3 regions of the Salegentibacter sp. Hel_I_6 genome follow, and region 1 is predicted to be linked to each of the others. Evidence: riboswitches for the same ligand, from Rfam matches in the RefSeq annotation. Region 1 holds a riboswitch; each other region holds the start of a gene.

Region 1 (10,283 bases):
AGTAGGAAAGAAAATTCTTACTGTAGTAGATTTCGGACTTTCCTCTACCAAAAAGCGTATGTGGATTATGAATATGGATACTAAAGAAGTTTTGTTTCATACTTATGTTTCTCACGGAAAAAATACCGGTGGTGAATTCGCTACTAAATTTTCTAATACTGTGAATTCCTTGCAAAGCTCCCTTGGTTTCTATGTAACTGCTGAAACCTATTATGGAAAAAATGGATTATCGCTTTTTATAGATGGTATGGAAAAAGGCTTCAACAGTAATGCTCGTAAGCGTTATGTTGTAATTCACGGTGCCGATTATGCTGAACCTAATTTTATAAATAGAATTGGTCGTTTAGGAAGAAGCTACGGTTGTCCAGCAGTCCCAAATACAATTGCCAAAGACGTGATAGACACTATTAAAGAAGAATCTGTAGTATATATTCACAAAAACAATAAAGATTATTTAAATAATTCTCCACTGCTTAATTAATTATTATCAGTGAGTAATTTATAGATGGCAGCATCTCTTTTGTAGATATCTTCTGCAAAACGGGTGTTGCCTTTTTCGTTCCAGGCCGTCCAGTAAAGATGGTGCACTTTCACTTTTTGGGTTATTTTAATCGTTGTAGTTTTTCCTGAATCAAGGATTTCTTCAATTTTTTCGTCGTCGTATTTAGGTTGATCGCTTAATAGCATTTTTGCCAAATCCAAAACATCCTGTACTCTTACGCATCCCGAGCTTTGAGCTCTTAAATTTTTGCTGAAAAGATTCTTGGACGGTGTATCGTGTAAATAAATTAAATGCTCATTAGGATAAATAATCTTCACCAAACCTAACGGATTTGAGGGCCCAGCCTCCTGTCTAAAGGTGTAAGCCTTAACTTTAGATGAAGACCAATCTATCTCACTTGCGTTTAGTCTTTTACCTGTATTATCAAAAATGCTGTAATTTTTCTTTGAAATGTAATCAGGATTTTTTGATGCTGAAGGAATTACATCTTTGTTTTTAATAGTAGGAGGGATAGTCCAGGTAGGATTATAAACGATATGTTCAACTTCATCAGAAAATATTGGTGTTTTTCTGGCTTCGGTACCCACCATAGTGCGATGCGTAGCTACTGTATCCCCATCCTTTACCAGGTGCAGCCGGAAATTCGCAATATTTACAATGATATATTGTTGTCCTAAATCTTTAGGATACCACCGCCAACGCTCTAGGTTCACCAGAATTTGTTCAACCCTGTCCAGATAAGTTTTGTTTAAAGTTTTTATTGTTCCACTTCCAATAACACCATCTGTTTCAATCCCATTTTTTTTCTGAAATTCTTTTATAACTTCTTGTAAGGCTTGATCAAAAGTATCATTACTATCCACAACTTCTTCATCCCAATAACCTAACTCTTTTAGACGTTTTTTAATATTAGAAATTCTAACGTCTTTTTCATCAGCAGCAATACCTTTTCCTTCTTCAGAAATGTAAGTGGGTTCGCTTTCGTTCTTTGCTAGTTCTCGATACTTTTTTAAGCTTCGTTTTAGACCCCGGTAAACTTCATGCTTCGGAACTACTGAATCTATAGCGGCAATGATATCATTTTGCTTAACTCCATACTCTAAAAGCCCGGGTAGATCAATTTTATTACTTTCAACTCCCCAGATGCTATAAATTTCTTTAGGGTTTAATTTCCCTGAATTATAATCTGAAGCTAAGGCGAAGAAGGCATCGGTGAGAATAATTTCAGTAGAAATAAGTTCTTCATCATTTAAGTTCGATAAGTTAGAAAGGGAATTTTCTAAAAATTCTAAATGATAATCTTCTGGGGTAAGTCCATCTTCACTTGCTCTTTCTATGCTTCGGTATAGGTCTTCCCGTAAATTACGATTCGTCCAAATTGGTTTATAATCCCTCCCGGCATAAGTGGAATCGAGTAAATTTTTATGTTTAATACTAATATTTTCAACAGAATTAGAGATTTCGGGAAATTTCGTCGAAATCAAATCGGCTGATGCCAGTGCTTCAACCACTTCTGCTTCTTCCTCTTTTATAGTTTCAATTCCTGGCTCTCTGTTATCATCTCCACAGGAAATAAAAGACAGGAAAAATGAGAGCATTAGGATTCTAAAAAATTTCATAGGAAAAAGCAGGTTGATTGATCTATGTAGGCAGAGAGGGTTAAGCTCTTACATCTTTAAAAGATTCATTCCGGTCAAATTGAACTTCAGCAAAAGGACAAAGCGGCTCAATTTTATAATTGTTCTCCCGAGCAAAGTCAACGCTATGCGAAAGCAATTTTGTGGCAATTCCTTTTCCTTCCAGTTCAGGTCTTACCTCGGTATGATCTATTGTAAGAACATCTTGTTTTTTAGTGTAGGTTAATTCTGCGTAAATGCCTTTTTCGTCTTCCACGAAAAACATTCCACGGCTATCGTTTTCGCGATGTTTAATATCCATAAATTATTTCTTAAAAATACCGTCAACAATTCCGTAGTCTAAAGATTCCTGCGCATCCATCCAGTAATCGCGGTTAAAATCTTTAAGTACTTTTTCTATTTCTTGTCCACAATTGTCAGCAAGAATTTTAGCGCTTAATTCTCTGGTTTTTAGAATCTCGTTAGCCTGAATTTCAATGTTTGAAGCCTGTCCGCGTGCTCCTCCCATAGGTTGATGGATCATTACCTTCCCATGTGTTTGAATGAATCTTCTACCTTTAGTTCCTCCTGAAAGTAGGATTGAACCCATAGATGCCGCTAAGCCACTGCAGATTGTAGAAACCGGACTTTTTAGGCTCTGCATCGTATCGTAAATTGCAAAACCGTCAGTCACATAACCACCCGGACTATTAATAAAAAATTGAATTTCGTCGTCGCCTTCCATATCAAGGTATAAAAGTCGATCTATTACGTGTTTCGCTGATTCGTCGTTCACTTCTCCCCAAAGGAAAATTTTGCGTTCTTCAAGGAATTTTGCGTCTATTAGGTCCTGGGTTTTACCGGGTTTATTGCTCATAAAAAAATGATTTAAAATGAATTGTATTAGAGATTAAAAATAAGATTTATTTGTCGGAACACTTGTTTTTTAATTACCCATTTAACAAGATTTTATCGCTTTTTCCGGGTTTATAGCTGAAGATAAGGGAAATAGAAGAATACCTTATAAAAAGTTCATTTTTCCTTTGGATTTTGAAGGCTATAAACTTTATATTTGCAGGACAGGCGGGAGTAGCTCAGTTGGTAGAGCGTCAGCCTTCCAAGCTGAATGTCGCCGGTTCGAACCCGGTCTCCCGCTCTAAGAAAACCTCAACAGAAATGTTGGGGTTTTTTTGTGTTGAAAAATTTGGAAGAGAAACCACCGGGTGGGAAGCCTGTCCCGATTGAAGCCCGATAGGGCGCAATATCGGGAAACCCGGTCTCCCGCTCTAAGAAAAACTCAACAAAAAAGTTGAGGTTTTTTTGTGTTGAAAAATTTGGAAGAGAAACCACCGGGTGAGAAGCCTGTCCCGATTGAAGCCCGATAGGGCGTAATATCGGGAAACCCGGTTTCCCGCTTTTGATAATGTTTTTTAATCGTCATTCTGAATTTATTTCAGAATCTAACATGTTATACCTCCGAATAAATTTTTGAGCAGTCTCAGAAACAAGATCGGGATAACGATTTTAAAATCTTTTCATACAATCGCAATGAATTTATTTTTTTGCTGAAAAAAAGGGGGCAGCGTTATAATAAGAACGTAAAACCATAGCCTGTTCTATTTTGTAAAACTGAGAAATAACTTTCCACTTCCTTCTTTATTTTGTATTTTTCTCCCGATTAACTGATAAAATTAATTAATAGAGATTTAATAAATAGATAAATTCACGCACGGGGTGCCGCAAGGCTGAGATAACACCCGAAAACCTGATTTGGATAATGCCAACGTAGGGATGCAGTATTAAAACTTCCATTTTAAGACTCCATGTTTTCTGGCATTTTCCGGTAGCGTGGAGTTTTTCTTTTTTAAAAAGTAAAGATGGAAATTGAAAAAAGCAGCCGATTTGAATTACTTCCCGAAAATCATCAAAATTGGCAAAACCGGGAAGAATGGTTTTTTAACCGTAAACATACCGATACGTACGAGCAATGGTACGAAGGGCGGTACAAGCGTGCCGAGGTATGGCAGAAAAAAGTGATGGAGCAGCTTGTCTCTAAAGATAAACGAGTAAAAACCCTACTGGAGTTTGGTTGTGGTACTACACGCTTTACAAGATGGTGGAAAGAAATAGGAATTGAGGCTACCGGCGGCGATATCTCCCCTCTTATGCTCTCACAAGCCGTACATTTGTTTGAGGGAGATCTTGTAATGGCAGATTCTCACCATATGCCTTTTAAAGATCATACTTTTGATTCTCTCGCATTTATAACCACTTTTGAATATTATAAAGATCCCGTAAAAGTTATTCGGGAAGCTGCGAGAGTTGCACAATATGGAATAGCCCTGGGAATGATGAACAGAAATTCTACCAAAGTAGTCCGTCGTCGTGTTCAGGAAATTTTTGGGGCAAACCCATTTTATCTTACCGCAACTTTTTACACCCCTAAGAAACTAGCCAAAATAATAGAGGAGGCTCTCCAGGGCAGGGAGTATAGTATAGAATGGTCATGTACAGGTTTACCAAAATGGTTCCCGGTTCAACAATGGGGTTTGCCATACGGTGATTTTTTCGGTTTGTACGTAAAATTTAAAGACGTAAAATAATGAGTGAGAAATTAGGAAAAATTGCAGAAGTAGAACTAGAGGGATTTATCCTTGAAAATTGCGGGCATACTCGCAAGGAAGTTAGTGTAAAACCCGGGTTTGGGGTAGACGTGTCATTAGTAGATTTACCCAATAAGCTGGCGTTGATATCTACTAGCGATCCGCTTTCACTTATTCCTTCGCTTGGATTGGAAGAATCGGCCTGGCTTTCTGTGCATCTTATGGCTAACGACATGGCAACTACAGGGTTTACTCCACAATATGCCCAGATGGTACTAAACCTTCCCGCATCACTTAGCAGGGAGGATTTTAAAACATACTGGAATTATATCCATCAATTTTGCAAAGAAATTGGGGTGTCTATAACCGGCGGGCATACCGGATTTGTAGAAGGCCAAAATTCAACAATTTCAGGAGGAGGTACTTTTTTTAGTGTAGCTCCCAAAAAAGAAATTATTTTATCCAACCGTGCAGAGGTTGGTGATGTAATCCTGGTGACTAAAACCTGTGCCTTATCATCATCTGCCTTATTAACCATGAGTTTTCCTCAAACTATAAAGAATAAATTAGGAAAACAAACCTATGAGGCAGGCTGTGAAATGTTTGGGCAAACCTCGTCTTTAAAAGACGGGCTTACAGCAGCAGGAACAGGAAGTAAATTTCCCGAAATTCACGCTATGCACGATGTAACTGAAGGCGGCGTGCTGGGAGCAATATATGAAATGGTTAAAGCTTCTGGGAAAGGAGCTTTTATTAATAATGATGCTTTGCCAGTATATTCATGGCAAAAAGAAGTTTGCGAACTTTTTAACCTGGATTACAGGGAAATTATAGGGGCAGGTTCAATGATTATATCCTGTGAAAAAGGAAAAGAACAACAAGTAATATCGCGTTTAAAAGCTGAGAATATTGACTGCTCAGCAGTTGGTGAAATTAAGGGGGAAGAAAAGGGTGTTAAAATTAAAAAGGGAGAAGAGTTGAAAGACCTGGCCTATAAAACCGAAGACCCTTATTGGAAAGCTTTCTTTACGGCGATTAAATCTAGTTGGAAATAATGGAAAGTAAAGGAATAAAAGGAGGAATTTATCTGGTGATAGACCCACAGATGGGAGAGGTTATTTTATTAAATAAGCTACAGGAAATTTTGGAGAAAAGTGAAATCGCTGCGGTTCAACTATGGGATAATTTTAAAAGTATAGATAACCAATCTTCACTTATTAATAGCATTTGTAAACTTTGTCAGGCAACAGATACCCCTGTTATACTAAACAACAACTGGAAACTTTTAAAACAAACGGCTGCCAATGGAGTGCATTTTGATGAAATCCCTAAGAATTTCCAGGAGATTAAAAAAAACATTTCGTCTGATGTATTACTTGGGTTAACCTGTAATAACAACCTGAAAACTGTAGAGTGGGCTGAGACTAATAACCTGGATTATATTTCTTTTTGTTCAATTTTTCCTTCCTCAACAGCGAATAGTTGCGATTTAGTAGATTTTGAGATTATTAAGGAGTCCAGGAAACTTACACAAATGCCAATATTCCTGGCTGGGGGAATTAAGCCTGCAAATATGCATTTGCTTAAAGAGTTGGATTTTGAGGGCGTCGCGGTGATTTCAGGAATAATGAGTGCCGAAAATTCTTCGATTTCGGCAGAAAATTATAATTCAGAATTAAAAAATATAAAAAATGAGAACTTCAACAATAAATAAATTATGCTGTCCTTATGATAAAGAGGACCTGGAACTCACAACAATTTCAAAAGATTTGGAGGGGAAGATTATAGAGGGTTTTTTAAGTTGCAAGAAATGTAAACGTATTTACCCTATTATAAAAGGGATTCCAATTATGAACCCCGATGAATACCGGGAATTTAAACTGGAAGCTCCACTTATGGAAAAATGGAACAAGCATTTAAAAGCTAAGAAAATTGAAAATTTTAGATTGGTAGCTAAGGATACAGATGTGGATAGTTTAAAAGAATAATATTTCAGCATAAAAAAATCCGGAAACTAAAAGCTTCCGGATTTTTAAATTTATAACTAAGAAGATTTTATCCGTTCATAGAGATCAAAAACTCTTCGTTGTTTTTAGTTTGCTTAATCCTGTCGTTAATAAACTCCATCGCTTCAATAGGATTCATATCGGCAAGATATTTACGTAGTACCCACATTCTTTGTAGGCTAGCTTCGTCCAATAAAAGGTCGTCGCGACGCGTACTTGAAGAAGTAAGATCTATTGCAGGGAAAATTCTACGGTTGGCAATTTTTCTATCTAATTGCAGTTCCATATTTCCAGTTCCTTTAAATTCTTCAAAGATAACTTCGTCCATTTTAGAACCGGTATCGGTAAGGGCGGTAGCGATAATTGAAAGGGAACCTCCGTTTTCAATATTACGGGCAGCACCAAAGAATCTTTTTGGTTTGTGTAATGCGTTGGCGTCTACACCACCACTTAATACCTTACCACTGGCAGGTTGTACGGTGTTGTATGCACGGGCCAAACGTGTAATAGAATCCAAAAGGATCACTACATCGTGACCACATTCTACCAAACGTTTCGCTTTTTCCAATACGATATTGGCAACTCTAACATGTTCGTGTGCTTCCTTATCAAAAGTTGAAGCTACCACTTCCCCACGTACATTACGTTGCATATCGGTAACCTCTTCAGGACGTTCATCAATTAGCAAAACTATTTGATAAACTTCAGGGTGGTTGGCCGCTATTGCATTGGCAATATCCTTAAGCAACATTGTTTTACCAGTTTTAGGCTGGGAAACAATCATACCACGCTGGCCTTTTCCAATTGGGGAAAAGAGGTCCATAATACGGGTAGACATACTACTTTGCTTATCAGCAATGTTGAATTTTTCCTTAGGGAAAAGCGGAGTTAAGTGTTCAAAAGAAACACGGTCTCTCACTACCTGAGGATCTAGTCCGTTAATTTTATTGATCTTGATTAAAGGGAAATATTTCTCACCTTCTTTCGGCGGACGAATTTGTCCTAAAACAGTATCCCCTGTTTTCAATCCAAACAAACGAATTTGAGATTGAGATACATAAATATCATCTGGAGAAGTAAGGTAATTATAATCTGAAGATCTTAGAAAACCGTAGTTATCCTGCATAATATCCAGTACACCTTCACTTTCTATGATCGCGTCAAATTCATAATCTGGTTCGCGGTAGCGATTTCGCCCATCGCGGTTGCCGGCATCCCGACTTCCGTTGTTTTTATTGCGAGTATCCTTTTTGTTATCTCGAGGATTGTTTTTATTCGAGTGGGAAGTATTATCTTCTCTCGGTTTTTGTTCCTGCTTTCTAGGCTCTCTTGGTTTAGAAGAAGTGTCTTCTTTTTTGGGAGCATTGTTTTCTTTTCTTACCGGGCGAGACTCCTTAGTGTCAGAGGGAGCAGCAGCTCTTGGAGGTTTTTTATTACTTCCTACTTTACCACTTTTCTTTGGCTGTGGCTTTTCTGAAGCACTAGTACGCTCCTCTTTCTTAGGAGATTCCTCTTTCTTAGTATCGTCTGTAAGCGCTTCTTTTGCCTTTTTAGGGTTGGCAGCCTGATAGTCCAGGATTTGATATACAAGGTCTAATTTTTTTAAAGTCCTGAATTTTGGGACGTTTAAAGACTTAGCGATATCCTGCAACTCAGGAAGCTTTTTAGCTTTTAATTCTGAAATTTCAAACATGAATAATTGAGAATAAATTTGTGTTCGGGTTGATTGTTAAACTTCTCGAGGAAGAATCGAAAAAAATTTGGAGACTTAAGTAACCTGTTTTGAATTGGTTACGAAATGTTCCTGCAAGTATACAACTTTATTTTAATATTTTGAATAGCATTTCTAAAAAGAATCTTTATTTTTGCTCGCGAATTCCACCAGAAGTTATGTTACAGAGAATACAAACTATATATTTACTTATCGCTCTTATTGTTAGTGGCGGTTTAATATTTACATTCTCGCTTTGGGATAATTCTGAAGGAGAGGCTATGTTTGCGCAAGATTATCTTATGATTTTTATTGCATTTCTTTCCTCTGCTTTATTATCTTTGGTGAGTATTTTTATGTTCAAAAATAGAAAGCTTCAATTTGTATTGGGGCGTCTAAATATCTTATTAAATTTTTTTTTACTAGGAGTGTTTGTTTATTGGTCGCTAAGTTTACCTGGAGAAATTGATATTTCAGAGAAGGGTATTGGGATGTTTCTTCCAATCATTTCTATCGTTTTTCTTGTTTTGGCCAATAAGGCCATTAAAAAGGACGAAGATCTCGTAAAATCTGTAGACCGATTACGATAAGCCTATAATCTTAGTAGTATTAGTGCGTGAAAACCCGAAGTGAAAGCTTCGGGTTTTTTAGTTTTTACAGATGTCGTTGCTTTTCATAGTCAGGTATCAGCGAAAGTTCTGTACTGAAAGAGGCTATCTGAAAAGTCTAGTCTCGTCAAGCTGAACTTGTTTCAGCTTTAAACATGTTTTGATTATCAATATTTTAGATCCTGAAATAAATTCAGGATGACGCCTTTAAAAAACTTTTCAGATAGCCTCTTTGTTCTTAATATAAACCTACTGCAAACTGAGACTGCCAACTTTAAACTGCTCACTGCTTACTTTTCACTTAATTCTATCACTTCTAAATCCTTGATTTCTCCAGCATCAATTTTAAATCTAAGCATCGTTCGTTTTTTATGGAATCCATGTTTTCCTGCTGCTCCCGGATTCATATGAAGTAATCCCAGGCTTTTATCGTTCATCACTTTTAAAATATGGGAGTGCCCACTAATAAAAAGTTTTGGCGGATTTCTTTTGATTTCTTCCCTAATTGCTGGTGAATACTTCCCCGGGTAACCGCCAATATGCGTAATCCAAACATCTACTTCTTCACATTTAAAGCGTTGATGAAGTGGAAATTCCTTTCTTATCTCAGCATCGTCAATATTACCATAAACGGCCCTTAAGGGTTTTATTTTTTTTAATTCATCAGAAATATCAGTAATGCCAATATCGCCGGCGTGCCATACCTCGTCGGCTTCTCCAGCGTAGTGCAAAATTCTTTCGTCTATATGGCTATGGGTGTCACTTAGCAACAATATTTTTTTCAAACCTTGGATTGTTTTTGTTTATAGAATCATTTTGAAACCGATGCCTTTAAAGGATTTGAGCTTCTAATAAATGCCTTATCTTTGCAGTTCGCAAATATAAAAATAAAGAACTCGGTTGAGGTATTTTTTAGAACTGTCATATTTTGGAAAAGCTTATCACGGTTGGCAAAATCAGCCAAACGCGATTTCGGTTCAGGAAGAAATAGAAAAAGCACTTTCAGTAATTTTTCAGAGTGAAATAGCTATAGTAGGGGCAGGGAGGACAGATGCCGGTGTACACGCAAAGCAGATCTTTGCACATTTTGATGTGGAAGAAGAACTTAAGCAAGAAGCTTTTCAGTTTAAATTGAATTCACTGCTTCCGGAGGACATAGCTTTACAGGATTTCTTTAAAGTGAAACCTGATGCACATGCTCGTTTTGATGCGTTAAGCCGAAGTTATGAATATCATG
Region 2 (10,283 bases), 870 kb from region 1:
ATAAAAGTAAAATCCTTTTACCAGAACCTTAGTTAAAAGAATGGGAAAAGGATTTTGCAAACTGTTAAAACCGGAAACTTACTCTCTCCAGATCTCTAATATTTCAAATTTCATCTTACCACTGGGAACATCAATTTCTGCTGTATCTCCAACTTTTTTACCAAGTAAACCCTTGCCAATAGGAGAATCTACCGAGATCTTTCCTGTTTTTAGATCGGCTTCACTTTGGGCTACCAATTTATATTTTACCTCAACCCCATTGGTTTGGTTTTTTATTCTCACGTGAGAATGTACTAGAACCTTGTCTGTATCTAATTGAGATTCGTCTATTACTCTTGCATTTGCAACCACTTCTTCTAATTTCGAAATTTTCATTTCTAAAAGCCCCTGTGCTTCTTTAGCAGCATCATACTCGGCATTCTCACTTAAATCTCCTTTATCCCGGGCTTCGGCAATAGCTTCAGAAGCTCTTGGTCGTTCTACGTCACGTAGCTGATTTAGTTCATTCTTCAACTTTTTTAGCCCCTCTTCAGTATAATAAGATACTTTGCTCATAACTTCATCGTTTATATAAATAGAAAAAATCCCATAGCACGACGGGATTTGTTTAACAAATATAATAAATTTACATCTTGAAAACAATAATATTATTTAGCGAAAAAATTGCTAATCTTATGAAAAAAATGCTCTTTTTGCTTCTATTTGCTACATTTTTTAGTGCTTGCTCCGGTAATGATGACAACCTTCTTAACAATCCTAATCTTATTAATTTGAATTTCAGGGTACAACTAAATTTAGATTTCCCTGAATATAATGATCTACAATTTCCAGGAAACAGTTTTGTAACTTATAGAGAGGGAATAAGAGGTGTTGTTGTGTATAACATAAACAATTCGCAATACACCGCTTTTGAACTTAGCGATCCTAATCACCCACCAAACAATTGTTCAGCCATGACGGTTGAAGGTGTAGTTGCTACTTGTAATTGTGAAGATGGGAACTCTTATAATATTATTACCGGGGAATTACTGCAAGGCGAAGGCCAGTACGCAATGAGACCTTACCGAATTGAACGCCGCGGAAATATAATTGAAGTTTATAATTAAAAACCTTCCCCCTCTTAAAAATCAAGAGGAGAAAGGTGACAAACAAATTAAAATTTTAAAGTAATTCCGGCTAAAAAGTTTGTGGTAGCCTGCGGATAATAACCCGCACCATCTAATGTTTGTAAACCTGTTGAAGTATCAGGATTTTCTACATTAAAAGTGTAGTAATAACCATTAGAAACATATTCTTCACCAAAAATGTTATTCACCAAACCGGTAAATACGACTTCTTTAAATAAAGGTGCATTTCTCCAGGTATATTGAATATTAAAATCGTTTACAAAATAAGCATCAAGCTTAGAGGTTTCAGCTTCAATATTACTCATATACTGTTCGCCCACATATTTTGAAAGTATGCTTAATTCCAATCCGTTTACCGGTAGATAGGTAATACTGTTCGCTCCTACTATAGATGGAGAAAATGAAATTTCGGTATTACCAAAATCAACCAGCTCACCATTCCAGGTAGAGATGAAATCTACATTCCTGTTTCTGCTTAAAGCAAGATTTGGCCTCACAAATAATTTTTCTGAAAGTCTTATAACCGCATCTATTTCCAAACCTAAACGATAACTATTCCCGCTGTTTTCACGAATAAAAGCACCAACATCGTCTATCCCTCCTGTTAACACCAATTGGTTTTGATAATCCATAAAGTATAGGTTGGTATTTAATTGAACTGAGGGTGTATTATGTCTCCAGCCTAATTCAAAATCGTTTAATTCTTCGTGCTCTGGCTCTCCATTTTCATAATCACTACGTCTTGGCTCCCTATTGGCGCGCGCATAAGAAAAATAGAATTGGTTTTCATTATTTAGCGCATAGGTTAATCCCGCTTTGGGATTAAAAAAAGTAAAATGATCATCTACCAGAAATTCATTTCCTTCTGATAAAATTCCTTCAGTCTCATAATCTATTGTTCTAACTTGCAAATCTAAATACCCGGCCAGTTTATCTGAAATTGCATAGGTGGCTTTTCCGTAAAGATTGAAATCGGTTTTGATTCCTACATTTTCATAATAAGGTTCATAGGGATCGTTATTTCTGGCGAATCGTGTATAAATCACCTCTCCAAAGTGATCGCCGATATAACGGTTCCAGCCTCCACCAAATATAACATCCCAGTTTTCATCTTGGTAATTCAGGTTAAAAACACTTCCATAGAAATGGTTATCCAACCATTTGGTACCAACCAGGTCTGAGGTGGTAATTTCTTCTCCTTCTGCCTGAAAATTATCAAGCCCGAATTCATTTAAAGTTGCATCTTCCTCATATTCCTCATAATATCCGCGACCATAAGTATAATGAAAGGCAATGTTAGAAGACCAGTTCTTATTATACTCTTCGTTCCATAATAATTGATAATGGTCCTGCTTATAATTATCGGTTTGATTTTCATAAAATTTAGTATTTCCTTCTTCATCGGTATAAACTCCGGCAGGATTATATCTTCTGTCATTTTCCAGAGTTTCCGCATCAATTCCGTACCAGGCCTGGTAGGTTCTCTCGCTCCCGCCAAAAGTAATAGCTTTAATTAGTGTATTATCATCTACATAAGTTCCCTGTAGAAAGTAAGACTTAAGATCACTACTGGCCCTATCTATATAGCCATCACTTTTAATTTGCGAAGCACGTCCGGCAAATTCCCAATGATCGTCTACAAGACCTGTACTAAATTTAACCGTATGCTTATGGGTATTAAAAGAACCATAACTATTGGCTACCTCGGCATTTGCTTCTTCGCTGTAACCATCGGTTAGAATGTTTAAACTGGCGCCAAAGGCTCCTCCCCCATTTGTAGAAGTTCCCACACCACGTTGCAATTGCAGGTTTTCTACCGAAGAAGCAAAATCACCAAGATTTACCCAAAAAGTTCCAAGGCTTTCTGCATCATTATAAGGAATTCCGTTTATGGTAACATTTGTACTGGTGGGGCCGCTCCCTCTAACCCTAATCCCGGTATAACCAACGCCGGCGCCCGCATCACTAGTAGTAACCACGTTTGGCATATAATTCATAAGCACTGGGATATCCTGGCCCAGATTACGGTTTTCAATTTCCTCATTCGTAAGATTGCTGTAAGTTATTGGCGATTTTGCGTTTACCCTTACCGAGGAAAGAAAAACCTCATCAAGCACCTCCTGGGCATCAGTAAGGTCTACATTTAAGGTTTTATCCTGATCAAGATTTAAGCTAAGACTTTTTTGATTTCCGTAGGAGAAAACAAGATTATACTCTCCCTCTTCCAGCTGAAGGCTATACATTCCATTCTCGTCGGTTGCAGTGCCTTCTCCAGATTCTACAGCATAAACGGCCACTCCTTCAACGGGCGTTTGACCACGGGTTACTTTACCCTTTAAAACATGCGTTTGAGCTACGGCTTGCAAAGAAATTAGGCAGAGGCCGGTAAAAAATAATAAAGATTTCATTCGTAAGAAATTATTTACGAATAAAAGGGGCTATTATTCTTTGGTTAAAAATTAGATAAAAAAATTCCTGAAATTGCCCACCGGTGTTTTGGCATTTTCAGGAGTACATACGTTTGCGCTTTTGGCGCGTGTCCCTTGGCAGCATTACCTGCCCAGGTTCTTTGGGTATGATCTCAGCCACACTTAAGCGGCACCCCTTTGAGATTTGCTGCAAATGTATAAAACTTTTATGGAAATTCCATAATTTTATTTCAAATCATTTAAATGGTGTAATTTTGGTATTTATAAACCTATGCGAAATACAAAACGCTCTATAACTTATAAAGTAATAGGCGGATATCTTTTGATAGCCGCCCTGGCTGCTATTGCTGTTTGGTTTGTATGGAAACAGGTAGTTGCTTTTAGCCAGGTTTCAGAAAATAATAACAATAATAACGAACAGCTTTTTATGCTGAGCGATATTACTACCAGCCTTTATGAAACTGAAAATTTAAGCAGGCAGCTTATTCAAACGGGAAATGAAGCCGATCTTGAGAAATATCAAAACCAGATAGACAGCATTCAGCTTGATATACAAAGTTTAAAAACAGGCTATTCAGATAGTTCCATTAAGGAAGAACTGGATAGTATTAGCGAATTACTTTCAGATAAAACTACCAATTTACAGGAACTCTATGAACTCCGGGAGCAGCAACGCAACCAAAATTATTATTCCCAGGTTTTAAATGAACTAAAAAAAATAGATCCTTCTTTTGATGATTATAACTACAACCGGCGTTTCGCAAATCTTGAACCCCACCAACGTAGGCTCCTAATTAGATGGCTGGAATATTCGCGGGAAGACAATGCCGAAAAGTTAACTAACCGTACTGCAGATTCTATAATTGGTTCGGTTAGAAATGTTTTAAGCGAACTGGAAGTTGCTAACCGGAGATTTCAAGATACCGTAGACAAAAAGGAAAAGGAATTTCTGGAAAACGATAAGATTATTAACCAGCAACTAAGAGGTTTGCTGGGAAAAATTGAACTGGAAGAACGAGAAGCTTCTGTACAGCGAGCAAAAGTTTCGCAAACTATGGTAGAAGAAAGCTCTCAAATATTCTTGGTTGCTGGAATTGTTAGCTTCATTATTATATTATTGTCTCTTGTTTTTATAATTAAAGACATCGCAAAAAGCCAGAAATACCGAATGCAGTTAGAAGACGCCAAGGATTTCGCTGAAAGTTTACTAATTAAGCGAGAGAAATTTATGGCAGCTATAACCCATGATTTGCGATCACCGTTAAACACGCTTATTGGTTATACAGATCTCATTGAAAAATCTTCTTTAAACAATAAGCAAATTCACTATTTAGACCAGGTAAAAAAGTCGTCTAATTTTATCCTGCATTTAGTAAATGACTTACTAGATCTTTCTAAACTTGAAGCAGGAAAAATGACCGTTGAAAAATTACCTTTTAATCCTGCAAAACTTATAAAAGATACAGTTTATAATGCTTTACCCGCAACAAAAAACGAAAATGTTGAGGTGATTTTTGAAGCTTCAGAAGAAACCGACACCCGTGTACTTAGCGACCCCTTTAGAATAAAACAAATTATCACGAACCTTATTACTAACGCCAGTAAATTTACCAAAGAGGGAGAAATTAAGGTCAATATTCATTTAAAGAAAGAAATTGAAGATAGCTACTGTTTAATTATTTCTGTAAAAGATACCGGGATTGGAATTTCCGAAGAGAAACAAGAGGAGATCTTTGAAGAATTTTCACAGGAAAATACTAGCATTGAAAAAGTTTACGGCGGTACAGGATTGGGACTTGCTATTACTAAAAGCCTTACTGAATTACTAAAAGGCGATTTAAAACTGAAAAGCAAACAAGGAGAAGGGAGTGAATTTACCGTCTTTATACCGGTCAGAAAACTACCCGTGGAAACCATAAAAACTTCAGACAAACCTGCAACTCCAGAATTACCTGATCTCACCGGGAAAACCGCACTTATTGTTGACGATGAACCATCACAGCTTTCCCTTACGCGAGAACTTCTAAAATCTATGGGAATGCAATGTGACACAGCTTTGAATGGCCGTGATGCCCTTAAAAAGTTGGAAACCGAAAAATACTCACTGGTACTTACAGATATACAAATGCCGGAAATGGATGGTTTTGACCTCATTAAAAATATAAGGAAAAGCCACAAAATTGAGGATCTACCGGTTATCGCGTTATCTGGGCGTACCAATATTGATGCTGAAACATACCAGCTTGCAGGTTTCAACAACAGCCTATTAAAACCTTATAAACCAGCACGGCTTCAAAAAAGTATTGCTGAAATTTTTAAACTCGATCTCAAGGAAAAGCTGAATAATAACCTACAGCATTCCAAAAACAATAACTACGACCTCCAGGATATCTATGATTTTTCAGCCGGAGATCAGAAAGCCGTGCAAACTATTCTAGAAGCTTTTATAGAAAGCACAAGGTCGCAAATAGAATTGATAGCAATTGCGCGGAATAAAAATGACCAAAAAGAAGTAGCTCGGCTTGCTCATAAAATGGTGCCTATGTTAAAGCAAATAAATGCTACAAACCAGGCCAAACAATTAGAAAGGCTTGAGCAGCACGAAGTTTTTTCCGAAATTGAATTTCAGGATCTTAAGAGTGATATTCTAAACTTAATGGAAGAGCTGGAACAGGAAATTAAAGTTTAATATCATACTGTTTAAGCTTGTTGTAAAGTGTTTTACGATCTATAGAAAGTAACCTTGCCGCTTTACTTTTATTACCACCGGCTTTCTCCAACGCGTCTAAAATAAGCTGTTCTTCATTCTTATTTTTAAACAAACCGTATTCGGTCTCAGTATTAGTTTGGGTTGCAGTGGCTATTTCATGAGGCAGCACTTTCAGAGGAATCAAGTCATCCTGAGTTAAAAGTACGGCTCGTTTAACCATATTTTTTAATTCCCTCAAATTACCAGGCCAATTATATCTTTTAAAAGCATTTAAAGCTTCTTCAGTAAAACCAATTACATTCTTTTCTAATTCGGCATTAGCTTCTTCTAAAAAATATTCAGCAAAAAGCATTAAGTCTTCTTTTCTATCTTTAAGCGCTGGCACCTTTATAGAAAATTCATTTAATCTATGATATAAATCTTCTCTAAACTCCCCATCCTTTACCGCCTGGGCAAGATCCTCGTTGGTGGCAGTTATTACGCGAATATCTACCTGGATCTCGTTATTACTGCCTACCGGTTTTATTTTTCTTTCCTGAAGCGCCCTTAAAAGTTGCACCTGAAGCTCATAACTTAAGTTTCCAATCTCGTCTAAGAAGAGTGTCCCGCCATTGGCCGCTTCAAAATGTCCTGTTTTATCATTTATTGCACCGGTAAAAGACCCCTTCAAATGACCAAAAAATTCACTGGAAGCTAATTCCCTTGGGATTGCACCACAATCTACAGCGATAAAAGGAGCACCGGCTCGTTTACTTTGTTCGTGAATACTTTTTGCCACCTGCTCTTTACCAGTTCCACTTTCACCCATAATTAAAACTGACATATTTGTAGGTGCAACAAGTTCTATATAATCGCTTAACTTAATTGCAGCTTCACTTACGCCTTTTACAAAACTGGTATCTTGCGATTGGTTGGATCTTTGCTGTTTTTCTGGTTTCGTTGGTGCAGCGGTTTGTACCTGGGTGTGTGTTAAAGCATTTTCTATAGTTTGTAATATAGATTCTGGTCTAAAAGGTTTGGAAACATAATCAAAAGCTCCATTTTTCATGGCTTCAACTGCCATGCTAATTTCCGCATAGCCGGTCATGATAATAACCCGTGTTTCAGAATTTTCTGCTTTAACCTGTTTTAAAATATCAAGACCACTGGTGTCTGGTAATCTCACATCTGAAAGAATAAGATGAAAGATGTCTTCTTTAAGTTTCTTAAAAGCCTCTACTCCAGAAAAAACCAATTCAACCTCATAGTCGCGTTTGATTAAAAATGTTTTAAGCATAGTTCCAAAAGGAACATCATCTTCAACTATAAGAATTTTCGTCATTGATATTTAATTTAAACCGTCTTGCAAATTTAACAATCTAAAATTCATTGGGTTTAAAAATAAGTATAAAAAAAGAGACCTCGTAAAAGGTCTCTCTTCAATGACAATCTAAATTATTTATTAATCTGTCATTGGGTGGTATCCATTTTCCAGTACTTATAAAATAAAATCATCTAAATCCCTCAATTTGCTTATTCGATAGTTAGTGTTAGTTAATAGACCAAAAGGTCTGCTCTCCGATTAAGCATTTCATCTTTCGATAAATATACAGAATTCTACGCTACTTTACACATTTATTAACTGGTGCCGAAGGAGTTGGTTTCTCTTAAATTCCGGCTGTTTATTTTAAAAATTTCCGTTGAAGGTTTTGGTAGGGCAAAAAGCAATCAACGGAAATTTATTTGTTGGTTAGATTTTTAAAAACTATTTATCTTTTTCGATCCAGTTTCCTTCTTTATCGATATAAGCCTTAGTTTTTTCACCTTCAGTATTAAGCGATAATTTATAAACTGTCTTACCGTCTTTTTCTTTCACCCAGGCTTCTTCAGCCACAGCTCCGTTTAAGTCGGTCATTATCGCGTCTTTCACAGATTGTGGAAGCGCTACAACATCTATTTGTTTGTAATCATCTTTCTTTTCCTGAGCTTCTTCCATAGCTTCAGTTTGTTCCATTTCTTCTGGTTCTTCTCCCTGTGCTTGCGCATTTTGAGTAAACAAGAACATTCCGGCCGCAGCCATTAAGGTTAATCCTAACTTTTTCATAGTAATAAGGTTTTAAATTATGTGGTTTAAATATGGTAAGCTATATGGAAGAATTATACCAAATCGGAATTATAATCTTATAATACTGATTATTAAGTAATTATATTTTTGCTTAAAAATATTTGGGAATTTGTTATGTAGAAAATATGCCTTTTTAAGAAAAAATTATGTAGAAATGCAGTTTTCTACTAACACACAACAAAAAAAGAGACCCTAAGGCCTCTTTTTCTCCGAAAATCTAAATTATATAACAGTATCTTAAGCTGCTATATTTAATATTAATTTAGCAATAAGAGTATATTAAAAATTATACCAGTTAAAACCCTTATTTTTAACCATCTGAAAATAAATAATTTAAAAATATCTGAAGTACAGATTAAGAAAAATAGGTGTTTAACGTAGGTGAATTATTCTACACAACTGTAGAGAAATGCCTCAATTATTTTAAAGGATTGTTCCTTCTCTCCTTCTTCTCGGCATTTATCTTTTTAGCTTTTAAGCGTTTTAACTTTGCTGCTTTACTGGGTTTGGTTTTTTTTCGAGGTTTTGGCTTTCGAATATTCTCCCGAAGCAATTCTAAAAACTTTTTTATAACAAGCTCCTTGTTTTTATGCTGACTTCTGCTTTCTTCACTATAAAGAATTAAAAGATTTTCTTTCGTTAATCGGGTAGCCAGTTTATTAATTAATCGCGCTTTCTCATCTTCTGAAAGTCCCCCGGAAGCTTCTAAATGAAAATAAAGTTCAACCTTAGAAGAAGTTTTGTTTACGTGCTGCCCACCGGCGCCAGAACTGCGTACGGCTTTAAAATTAAGCTCCCGTATTATTTGCTCTTCATCCAAAACTAATTATTTTGCCTGGTGAGAAGGCTTTAAAAGACCAGCTACGGTTTTAACCGGGTTAAAAGTTTCTACAGGGACTTCTACGAAAACAGTATTCCAATAAGCCATACCACCATTCCACAAGCCAGGACGCTCCAGCGCTTTTAGAGGTTTACCATCTTTGGTTTTATTGGCAATAAAACTCATATTCTCGTCTACATAGTTATGTAAATCGAAATTCTCTCCTTTGTGATTCTTGAGGCTACAAACAATGTCTACTGGATTAAAGTGGGTAGAATTATTTAGTATTCTAAGTTGTTCTTCGTTATCCTGATCTATTTGTGCGCCTTCAATAATTTGTAGAGAGATTTCTCCATCTTCATTTTTAACCAAAAAAGGGCCGCCACCTGGTTCTCCTTCGTTTTTAACCATTCCGCAAACTCTTAGGGGTCTATCTAATTTTCTACATAAGTACTGTGTTTTCTCCTCTCCTGTGAACTTAGCAAATGTAGAAGTAACTTTTACAAAGAGTTCGCTTTCCAGAAAATCTGCTATCTCGTCTAATTTTGCTTCAGAATTATTCCCGCCATCCAGATTTTGCATATATTCAAAAACCTGTTCTTGTAGTGCGATTAATTTTCCACCAAGCATTTCTTTCATCTCCACTACCTTTGGCAGATTGGTAGCTACTACAACATTATCGATATTCTTAATAAAAATAAGATCGGCTTCCTGCTGATTTAGATTTTCAATTAAAGCCCCGTGACCACCGGGTCTAAAAAACATTTTATTGTCTTCGTCTCTAAAAGGATTATTTTCCCTGTCTACCGCAATAGTATCGGTTTTTGGATCCTGATAAGAATAAGATATTTCGAATTTTGTTTGAGTAACTTCTTCTACTCTTTCCTTAATCTTCTCAAACTCATCTTCAAACTTTTCTTTATCACCCTCGGCAACAGTAAAATGCAACTTTGTTACTCCGTTTACCGAAAGATATTTTGCTGCGCTATGTAAATGTTCTTCAAAAGCAGTAGCGGTAAAATCATTATAAGAATGAAAAGGAACCAATCCTTTTGGCAAATCGCTTAAACCAAGGCCATTTTCATATAACATG
Region 3 (10,283 bases), 1.1 Mb from region 1:
TTGGAGAAGTGCCAACTTTTAATACTATTGCAAAAATTGAAGGTAGCGAGAAACCTGAAGAATATATTATTCTTTCAGCGCATTTTGATTCCTGGGATGGTGGAACCGGCGCAACCGATAATGCTACCGGAACTATGGTGATGATGGAAACGATGCGAATCCTTAAAAAACTATATCCAAACCCGAAGCGTACAATTATCGCCGGGCATTGGGGAAGCGAAGAGCAGGGACTTAATGGTTCTCGCGCTTTTGTAAAAGATAATCCTGAAATTGTAGCCAATGTTCAGGCGTTATTCAACCAGGATAATGGAACAGGAAGAGTAAAAAATATTAGCGGACAGGGATTTCTTCATGCATACGATTATATAGGAAGATGGCTGGAGCCGGTTCCGCAGGAGATAAAAGGAGAAATTGAAACTTCTTTCCCAGGAACTCCCTCTGGTGGAGGCTCTGACCATGCTTCTTTTGTAGCTGCCGGTGCGCCTGCATTTATGCTGAGTTCTTTAAGCTGGTCTTATTGGAATTATACCTGGCATACCAATTTAGATACTTACGATAAAATTGTTTTTGACGATGTTCGAAGCAACGTGATCTTAACCGCAATTATGACCTATATGGCTAGCGAAGATCCTGAAACTTCATCAAGGGAAAAAGCCGTGTTGCCAATTAGCAGAAGATCTGGCGAGCAAATGACCTGGCCAGAGCCAAGAGATGCCGAGAGAAAAGGTGGGTTAGATTAGGTTCTAATTACTTTAAGTAAAGCTGTCTGGAAAGTTATTTTTCTCGTCAAGCTGAATTTATTTCAGCTTCTAATATGTCTTGATAAGCACATCAACAACTTAGATACTGAAACAAGTTCAGGATGACTATTATGAAACTTTCCAGGCAGCTTTTTTATTTTTTGGAATCAAAACTTATCCTTTCAAATCACCTCCAACAGGAATAGAGCAGTCGTGGTAAGGCTCACCGTGAGGAGGGTTTTTAGAGGGTTTTGATTCTTTCATTCTAATAGGGGAAGTAGTCATCTCTGAAGAAGAACCAGCATCAGTATTTGTATTGGTGCTGCCAGATAAAGAAGCCCCAACCGGCATATCGCAACGGTGACCGGGTTGGCCGTGCGGTGGATTTACATCTGGAGTTTCCGCATTTCCGGAGCTATTACCACTCATTTCTGTATTGGGTCTATTCTCTTCAGTTTCCGGTGTTTTTTCTTCGTCTTTGCAGGAAGTAAAAGCAGTAATCCCTACTACTGAAAGTCCAAGAAAAATTTTATTAAAGGTAATTTTCATAACAGTATTATTTTAAGTTTTAAAGATACTAAATCTATGAGAGTTACTCAGTAAGCATCTTCAATTCCTCTTCTGTAACATCTATAAGTCCGGCTTTTGGTAAGCGCTTTAGCATTATGCGCCAGTTTTCATCTTCATCAAAAATTCGATTAAAGATTTGCTTTGCTTCTTCCAGCCGGTCACTATTGGCGAGGGCTACCGCTTTCCAAAATCTCATTTCCAGGTTGTTTGGGAACATGCTTTCTGCAGTGCCATATTCTTCGAGGGCTTTTTCTACATTTCCTTCTTCCATAGCCAGATCGCCACGGTTCATGAATTCATAAGCTCTTGCAGTTTTTAACAAACGATCTAATTCTTTTATGGGATTTTCGTGATCATCTACCCTAAGGTCTATTTTTTTATCTTTCCAGATTTCTTCAACTTTCTCAGGGCCTACTACAATTAATGCTGCCGATTGCTTTCCACGGATATCACCACCGGCATCCTGTGCAGCTTTTAAAACAGCCACAACTCTTTCGGCTAGAGGTAAGTTTACATTTTCAGTGAATGCCCTGGCCATCGCCGGCACAACATCATCATTCAACATCATATTCGCCTGAACAGAAAAATTATCTCCGTTAACATGCTCGGCTTCTGCTACACATTTTTCACCCGTATAAGCTGAATTTTCTCCCGATTTTCCCAATATGGCAAGTTGTCTAAAATCACGACCATCATCATTATTGATAAGGGTTTCTATAGCTTCTTCAGGAGTGAAGCCATTATCTAAAAGCTTTAAGCCTTCTGGCCCGAAAGCGGGGTTTACAAAGGATTGTGTGGCGACTACACCAACCCCCGATTTTCCCCAGGCTACTAGTGGTCCAACTGAAAACCAATGACTTTGAACTCCAACAGCCATTTCACCGGTTTTTGCATCTCGTGCAACAATGGAATAAGTATGCGCAAAAGCGTCTCCGCTAATTTTAGAATTTTGGGCTTCAGTATTTAAACTTGAGGTAAATACCAAAGCGGTGAAGAGTAAAAATTGCTTCATAAGGCAGGTTTCTGATTAAAAGCTAAAGATAGCGAAACTCTGCTGAATTATTTAAAAAGTATGGTGCAGGCTAAGTTGAATCTGGCCTTTACTAACATTATCTGTAGTTTGGGTCATATACCCGGCCTGCAATTTTAAATTGTCTTTTAAGGCATATCCCAGCGCAGAGTAAAATCGGTTTCGATCAAATAACTCAACACTTCTGCCATCGCCAATTTTCCGTTCGCCGTTAATAAATAATTCGTTATATAGGGCAAGGTAAATAGCGTCTTTATTCAGGTTTGGCTGATTTAGTGGAATATTTAAAAACAGGTTGTAACGGTATCTGGTTCTAAAGTCCTGGTTTTCTACCCAACGTTGCTCATATCTAAAACGGTGAGTGAGATAAAACCTGCTACTTAATTTATGCGGAAGTAAAGCTTCCTGATAAATCCTGCTTTCACCTGAAGTTTCATCGCTTTCGCCAAAAGTTCCTGTGGTGATATTTCCATATCCCAGCGTGAATTTTACAGCGGCATTTTTGGGAGAATAGGTAAGTCCGCCGCGAATAAGCAATTGTTCCAAATCTCCACCTAAATCCCAGTTTCTATATTGAATATCTCCCTGAAGTCCCCATTGGCTCTCCCCGAATTCTGTATTCCAGAAATACATATACCAGGCGCCGGTTTGATCTTCATCAATTTGGGCATTGGCAGAAAATAATATAAAAAGGCTAAATAAAACTGCGGAAAGGAGTGATTTTTTCATTTATACTTTTTCCGCAAATATAGCATTACATAATAAAAAATAAGAATTTAGGCTATGATCGAGAACAAAATGCTCATCAATTTGGCTTGAATTAAAATGTTTTGCTTCAAAACTTATTGGGATTACCCTGCGGTACTTTACTAATCGCTAACTTCTGTAACTAGAATATAATCTGGACCTCCATCTACAGGGTAACCCTCTATTTTTGAACCGGAAACATTAACTTGTTTTCCAACGAATTCATCAAGGTTTAAATTATCACTTTTTAGAGCATAAAATTCCTCTTCTGAATTTAAAATGTGGGTGCCATATTGATAAGAGGTCATTCCCTGGCTTTCTATAGTTCCGGTAAGTTGCATTTGTCCTTCTGTATTTTCACGATCACAAGTTGAGCTTAATAAAATAAAAATTGTAACCAGGCTTAGAAAAATAGCTTTCATATTATAAATATAAGTTTAAAACATACTTAAAATAAAGTTAGTAAAAGCAATGCAATTGCCTGAAGTTTTAGGTTTATAATATGATGAATTTCTGAAAACATTATTATTTTTGTACCGCTTAAAAGGCCTCGTAGTTCAACGGATAGAATAGAAGTTTCCTAAACTTTAGATCCAAGTTCGATTCTTGGCGAGGTCACTTTTTAGATATTGATCATTTAACGGAAATTCTCCTAATATTATTATAGCTTTGCACTGGAAATGGGGTGCTTGCCATAAGGCAGGCTGAGATGATACCCGGGAGTTTTTACTCTGAACCTGATCTGGATAATGCCGGCGTAGGGATTTTTAAAACTAAAGTTGCATCCCTGTAATTTTTAGCTACTTCATCACCTCATTTCATTGAACAATACAACAATGATAGAGGATTTTTTTACACAACTTACCTGGTTACAAGCTATCGGAACTATTTTTGGCGTGGTTCAGGTTTTATTGGCGCGAAAAAACAATATCCATAATTATTTATTCGGAATTGTTTCCATTCTTATAAGCCTTTTTGTAATGTACCGCTCAAAACTTTATGCCGATATTATCCTTAATCTGTATTACCTGGTGATGAGCATTTATGGCTGGTTTTATTGGAAATTCGGGAGAAAAGCTAAAGAAACCCCAATTTCCTATTCAGATAAAAAAGATCTCCTTAAAGCTTTTGGAATTGTTCTGGCTTGTTTTACGCTAATGACTTACTGGCTTCGATTTCATACCGATTCTGATGTTCCGTTTTGGGATGCCACGGTAAGCGGATTCGCCTGGGCGGGAATGTGGCTTATGGCCAAAAGAAAAATGGAGAACTGGATTTTTCTGAATATTAGCAATAGCATCGCCATTCCTTTACTTATTTATAAAGAGCTATACATTTATGCCGGCTTAACGGTTTTCCTTTTTATTGTAGGTACTTCCGGCTATTTTAAATGGCGTAAAATAATTAATAATGAAAAACGAGAATCAATTGCAAGCGCTTAAGAAACTATGCTTTGACGCAAAAATTTTTCCTGAAGAAGTTTTAAACTGGATTAGAAAGGAAAACCTCTGGAATATTTGGGTGCCTAAAGATTTTGGTGGATTGGAGGTGTCATTTTCTAACGGACTTTCCAAACTTCAGGATTTGGCTAAAATTGATGGCAGCCTGGGTTGGACGGTAACTTTATGTAGCGGCGCCAACTTTTTTATAGGAAACCTGGAACCAAAAACTGCAAAGGAAGTTTTTCAAAAATCAGGAACCACTATTTTAGGCGGAAGTGGTGGCACTTTTGGTAAAGCTGAAAAACTGGGTGATGATTTTAAAATTTCCGGAACCTGGCGTTATGCTACCGGCGCACCTTATTTAACCCATTTTACCTTGAATGCTGAAATTTTTGAAAAAGGCAAGGCTTTGCTTAACGAAGATGGATCCCCGAAAGTAAGATCGTTTGTGGTGCCAAAAGAGAAAGTCAGGGTTATTGAAGATTGGGATACCATGGGTTTAAAAGCTTCGGTTACCCATTCTTTTGAAGTGAAAAGCGCAGTAATTCCAAAACGTTTCAGTTTTGTATATAATGATTTTCACCAGCCACAGGATATTTTTAAAGTACCATTTTCAGTATTTGCAGATCTCACCCTTTGGGTTAATTATGTGGGTATGGCCGAACATTTTCTGGAAGAAGCCAGCGTTATTAAATCTATAGATGCTTTGGAAACCTTTGCAGAAAACCTCGATCTACACAATCAAAAAATAACTCGGTATGCCGAAGATATTGAACTGAAAATTACCAGTCAGAAAACTATTACCGAAGATTTTTTAGAAGAAATTCATACTTCAGCTTCAAATTCTGTAAAAAACATTTCGCAAAATATTATAGAAATTTATCCATATTTAGGCATAAAAGCAAGTCGAAAAAACCATCCTTTAAATCAAATTTTTTGTGATTATTTTACGGCTACACAACATCATATTTTTACGAAATAATACAGGTGTGAATAAAATTTCAGCGATTATTTTTCTTCTCAATTTCGGTTTAATTCGGTTAAGCTAATTCCCCTTTTTTTAGCAGAAATGATAAATCAAAAAAAATAAGTGACCGGAATTTTATCTATTTTTATACCTCCTAAAAATAAATATGAAAAAAAATTTCCTGCAAATTCTTGCCTTAATTTTGCTCTTTGTTTCCTGTTCTACAGAAGATAAACCTGATGAAGTATCGGAAAAACCTGAAGAGCCCGAGGTGGTAATAGAAGATAATTTTAACTACTTAGCTTTACGCGCCGATGGAAATCTTTATGAGATCGGGAATAAAACAGGAAAGGTTTCCCGGGTTGGTTCAATTTCACAAATGCAGGGAAACCTAAATATGATACCGAGTGCTGTAACTGCTTCGGCCGAAAAAATCTTTATTTATGAGCAACTTTTTGATCCTTTTCAAGGTAGGATTCTGGTAAGGGATAAAGCAACAGGTTTAGTTTCAATTTTTGTTCTGGATTTTCCTGCTGAAATATATGGGGAAAATGCGGGACTAAATAGTTTAGACTGGGATTCTAAAAATGGTAAATTGGTAGGAATTGTAAGGGATGAGTTTGAATTCAATAATAATAACACCAGCAGGGTAGTGAGAATTGATCCCGAAACTATGGTGCTGGAATATGGAGAAATTTCTTTTAATTATAGTACCACTTTTTCCAGCAGCTTGCTTAATAATAAGTTATATGCTTTGAGTTCTAATACTGGTAGTTTGGATAGGTCTAAACTTTTGGAGATTGATTTAATTACTAAAACGGTGAGCCCTCTTGAAGTTTCGGGAAATAATGCTATTATAGGTAATTTATCTAACAACGGAGCGTCTAATTTTCTTTTTGGTTTTACTCCGGTGATAGGTTCTACTTATATGGGAGAAATGCAAGCTTTTAAACTAAATTTATCTACAAATGAATTTGAAAATCTGCCAGAGTTATCCAGGTTTTCAGCGCATCATATTGCCCGAAAGAGTTTTTACAATGAGGATTCCAATGAATTTGCTGAACTTATTCTAAAAGAAAATAAAGATCAAATATTGCTATACAACGATCAAACCAACAAAATTGAGATATTAGAACTTAGCGGCTCATATGACTTTGATACTTCTACCATTATCATAGATGTTCGGGAAGTTGATTAAATAGATTTGTGATTTTAGAAGTATAGTTTATCTTCAGCAAACAATTTAAATAACGTTGTTATGAAACAGGCATGCGCAATAATTCTTTTCAGTTTAATTACTTCTCAAAGTTTTAGCCAGGAAAGAATAAAGATAGCGGTAGCAGGTTTAACTCACGGTCACGTTAATTGGATTTTCAATAGGGAGGATAAAAACGATATCGAAATTGTGGGTATCTACGAAAGTAATAAAGAACTGATTAAAAAATATAGAGACAGGTACGATCTTGCTGAAGATCTTTTTTACACAGATTTAGAAAAAATGCTTGATGCTGTAAAACCTGATGCAGTTTCAGCTTTTGGTGCTACCAACGAACATCTTGGAGTTGTAGCAGCCTGCGCGCCGCGCAATATCCATGTTATGGTAGAAAAACCTCTTGCTACAACGCTTAAAGATGCTCGTGCAATTGAACAATTGGCAAAGCAACATTCTATTCACGTGCTTACCAATTACGAAACTTCCTGGTATAACAGCAATCAGTATGTTTATGATATGCTTGAAAAAGGAGAGCTTGGTGATATTAGAAAAGTTATGGTTAATTCTGGTCATCAGGGGCCAAAAGAAATTGGGGTTAGTGAAGAATTTATGGGAATATTGGTTGATCCCGAGAAAAATGGAGCTGGTGCTTTATTCGATTTTGGGTGCTATGGTGCTAATTTAATGACCTGGTTAATGAAGGGTGAAAAACCGTTATCAATTACCGCTGTAACCAACCAAAATAAACCTGAAATTTATAAAGACGTAGATGATGAAGCCACAATTATCTTACAATATAAAAATGCCCAGGCTGTAATTCAGGCTTCCTGGGACTGGACCTTCTCGCGTAAAGATATGGAGGTGTATGGTAGTGAGGCTTATGCTATTGCAAGTGATGCTAAAACTGTTAAAGTTCGAAGTAGTGAAGGTGAAGCTGAGCAAATTATTAACTTAAAGCCTCGGGAGTCGCCTTATGACGATCCTTTTTCTTATTTAGCCGCAGTGGTAAAAGAAGATATTACAATTAGGGATTTTGACCTTTACAGTTTGCCGTTAAATCTTATTGTGGTAGAAATATTAGAAAAGGCTAAAGAGTCGGCCGAATCTGGAGAAAGCATTTACTTTGAACAATAATAATTTTCGGTAAACAGAAAAAAATAAAAAAGGGGGTTTGACGCTTATTTCAGAATTGCCCCCTTTTCTTACTTCCAATTTTCATTTCAAAAATAGGTGAGATTAATCGCATTTAGGTTAATTGAAAATCAAGTAAATACTAAGTTTCTATTTCCTAAAACTAAATTTTTATTCAGCTTAACATTCCCTTAAAAATTAGGTGCCAAGGCTTAATTTTTAAATAACTTCTGCTGAAATATTTGCAACTAATTTTGCGAAAAATAATTGTAAATATCAAGTTATGAATTCAAATGAAAAGAACAATTTAGCGCTAGAGACTTTAAAATTTCCTGTACATTACGATGCTAAGCAACAAACAATTTGGGATGCAAAAGGTATGATGGTTTGCGACATTAAAGGATGGGGTAAAATCCAGTTTATGAATAAATCTGAAGACCGGCAGGATGCGATTGGTGAATTAATAGCTAGTTTGCTAAATAAATACCAACGAAATGAAAATGCCAGGATTGACGAAGAGCTTTTTAGAATGTTGGCTTCTTAAAATTACCTTTTATATTTAATTTTTTATGTTAAAGCCTTTCTGAAGTTTTAGTGAAACGAATAAGGATCTTATATTTAGCTGCATTTCCTGAAGTATTTAGTAAAAGCCGGCAATCCGGTTTTGTTAATCAAAATCTACATGCGGCAAGACTACAAACTACTTTTCTGCTTAACCCTACTATTTTCTTATTTCACAGCTTCTTCTCAGGAATATCGGGAGGCCTATGAAAACTTTGATGACTTCGTAAATAAAGAAAATACCAATTTATTTTACGGAAAAGAATATGTTGAGCAACATGCTCTTATAAACAACAAACATAAATTTTTCAGTAAGTCTTCCTTTTTAAAGGGAGAGGTGGTATACAGTGGCCAAATCTATCATGATCTCGATTTAAAATATAATATTTTTGACGATTTACTTATCGTAAAAATTGAGAAGCAGGCCGGGGATGCTACTTTTGAATTGTTTAAAAACAGGATTCAAAAATTTAGTATAGACGGTCATACTTTCATAAATATTCCTCCTAAAAATAACACTGAAGTCCATGGTTTTTTTGAAGTCTTACGCGAGACCCATTCCCTTACATTATTAAAAAACCACCGCAAAAAAATTAATAAACTACTCACCAAAAATTTCACTTATTTTGAATTTGAGCCTGAACCGGCGCAATATGTTATTTCTATTTCCGAAGAATATTATAAGATTAACTCGCAGTCAGATTGGGCTAAAGTTTTTCCTGAACATATAAAAAAAATTGACAGTTATTTTAATAATAAAAAAGCCTTGAGGGAGAGTGCTCCCGATAGGTTTATGCTAGAATTGTTCCTTGATATTGCTGAAATTTATAATCCGAATAATTTATAATCTGAATGAGAGTATTTCTAGCCGTTCTATTTCTTTTTTGTAGTGCTTTTAAGCTTTCGGCACAGGAAAGTACATCCATAAATCTAAGTTTTGAAGAAGCCCAGATAGACAAAGTGATTATGATGATTGAAGATCAAACTGGATATAAGTTTTTCTATTCAGAAGAATGGTTGGGCGATAGAATTATTTCTGGCTCTTATAATGACGAGGATTTGGAAATGGTGCTAACTGAAATTTTTAATGGCACAAACCTCAATTTCTATTTCCTGAAAGATCAAATTATTCTCACCAGGAACAATGTGATTTATGAGGAGCTCCCTGGAAGTTTTTATCCTGAAAAAACAAGAGATTCTACAACTACAGAAATGCCAGTCTCTGCGAAAGAAACACCTGATGATAGAAACTACCAGCCTGTTTTTTATCGCGAATCTAAAACTGTTTCAGAAGAAATGGAGACCATTTATATAGGAAAAGAGGAAAAGGCCAATCAAAAAAGTCTATTTAAACTTTCTGGTATTGTTACCAATGTTGAAACAGGTTTGCCAATTCCCAATTTATCGGTGGTAACCGCTAACGGAAAACAGGGTTCGGTAACCAACGAAGAAGGTTATTATGAATTGCCACTTCCTGCCGGTGCTAATATTGTTGAAACTATTTCTTTGGGAAGTTTAGATATTCGAAAACGAATTGTCATTTATAATGATGGACGTTTAGATCTTAGTCTCGAGGAAAGTTTTGAGCAACTAGGAGAGGTTTTAGTAGATTCTGAGGCCGATCGTAATGTGAGAAGTGTAATTGCTGGAGTAGAAAGTATAGACGTTAGTCAGATCAAGAATATTCCATTGGTATTGGGGGAGCGTGATATTTTAAAGGTTGCCACAACTTTGCCGGGAATAACCACGGCCGGGGAAGGTGCTGCAGGATTTAATGTAAGAGGTGGTAAGACCGATCAGAACCTGATTTTACTGGACGATGCGGTTATTTATAACCCAGCGCATTTTTTCGGAATTTTCTCCGGAATAAATCCGTTTACTA

The links. Region 1 has a riboswitch for thiamine pyrophosphate ahead of FG27_RS03915 (class I SAM-dependent methyltransferase). Riboswitches for the same ligand answer to the same signal wherever they lie in the genome.
Region 2: another riboswitch for thiamine pyrophosphate. It lies ahead of FG27_RS07560 (TonB-dependent receptor domain-containing protein); the one in region 1 lies ahead of FG27_RS03915 (class I SAM-dependent methyltransferase).
Region 3: another riboswitch for thiamine pyrophosphate. It lies ahead of pnuC (nicotinamide riboside transporter PnuC); the one in region 1 lies ahead of FG27_RS03915 (class I SAM-dependent methyltransferase).

Annotation. Positions count from the first base shown of each region.
Region 1 covers NZ_JQNQ01000001.1:848,236-858,518, reverse strand. Annotated here, with positions in the region: gene FG27_RS03940 (murein L,D-transpeptidase catalytic domain family protein) at 1-481, shown strand, start outside; gene FG27_RS03935 (murein L,D-transpeptidase) at 478-2,121, opposite strand; gene FG27_RS03930 (GNAT family N-acetyltransferase) at 2,162-2,440, opposite strand; gene FG27_RS03925 (ClpP family protease) at 2,444-2,995, opposite strand; tRNA gene FG27_RS03920 (tRNA-Gly) at 3,202-3,274, shown strand; TPP riboswitch at 3,839-3,927, shown strand; gene FG27_RS03915 (class I SAM-dependent methyltransferase) at 3,996-4,721, shown strand; gene FG27_RS03910 (AIR synthase family protein) at 4,721-5,776, shown strand; gene FG27_RS03905 (thiamine phosphate synthase) at 5,776-6,435, shown strand; gene FG27_RS03900 (Trm112 family protein) at 6,413-6,709, shown strand; gene rho (transcription termination factor Rho) at 6,777-8,420, opposite strand; gene FG27_RS03890 (DUF4293 domain-containing protein) at 8,618-9,028, shown strand; gene FG27_RS03885 (metallophosphoesterase) at 9,337-9,831, opposite strand; gene truA (tRNA pseudouridine(38-40) synthase TruA) at 9,947-10,283, shown strand, end outside.
Region 2 covers NZ_JQNQ01000001.1:1,716,978-1,727,260, forward strand. Annotated here, with positions in the region: gene greA (transcription elongation factor GreA) at 79-555, opposite strand; gene FG27_RS07555 (hypothetical protein) at 675-1,106, shown strand; gene FG27_RS07560 (TonB-dependent receptor domain-containing protein) at 1,154-3,535, opposite strand; TPP riboswitch at 3,649-3,743, opposite strand; gene FG27_RS07565 (ATP-binding protein) at 3,828-6,245, shown strand; gene FG27_RS07570 (sigma-54 dependent transcriptional regulator) at 6,235-7,587, opposite strand; gene FG27_RS07575 (hypothetical protein) at 8,011-8,349, opposite strand; gene arfB (alternative ribosome rescue aminoacyl-tRNA hydrolase ArfB) at 8,789-9,190, opposite strand; gene FG27_RS07585 (DUF4301 family protein) at 9,197-10,283, opposite strand, start outside.
Region 3 covers NZ_JQNQ01000001.1:1,951,497-1,961,779, reverse strand. Annotated here, with positions in the region: gene FG27_RS08605 (M20/M25/M40 family metallo-hydrolase) at 1-740, shown strand, start outside; gene FG27_RS08600 (hypothetical protein) at 915-1,289, opposite strand; gene FG27_RS08595 (DUF1028 domain-containing protein) at 1,333-2,322, opposite strand; gene FG27_RS08590 (DUF2490 domain-containing protein) at 2,374-3,069, opposite strand; gene FG27_RS08585 (hypothetical protein) at 3,210-3,509, opposite strand; tRNA gene FG27_RS08580 (tRNA-Arg) at 3,634-3,705, shown strand; TPP riboswitch at 3,759-3,868, shown strand; gene pnuC (nicotinamide riboside transporter PnuC) at 3,924-4,529, shown strand; gene FG27_RS08570 (acyl-CoA dehydrogenase) at 4,498-5,511, shown strand; gene FG27_RS08565 (hypothetical protein) at 5,663-6,694, shown strand; gene FG27_RS08560 (Gfo/Idh/MocA family protein) at 6,755-7,843, shown strand; gene FG27_RS08555 (hypothetical protein) at 8,124-8,384, shown strand; gene FG27_RS08550 (hypothetical protein) at 8,523-9,248, shown strand; gene FG27_RS08545 (carboxypeptidase-like regulatory domain-containing protein) at 9,254-10,283, shown strand, end outside.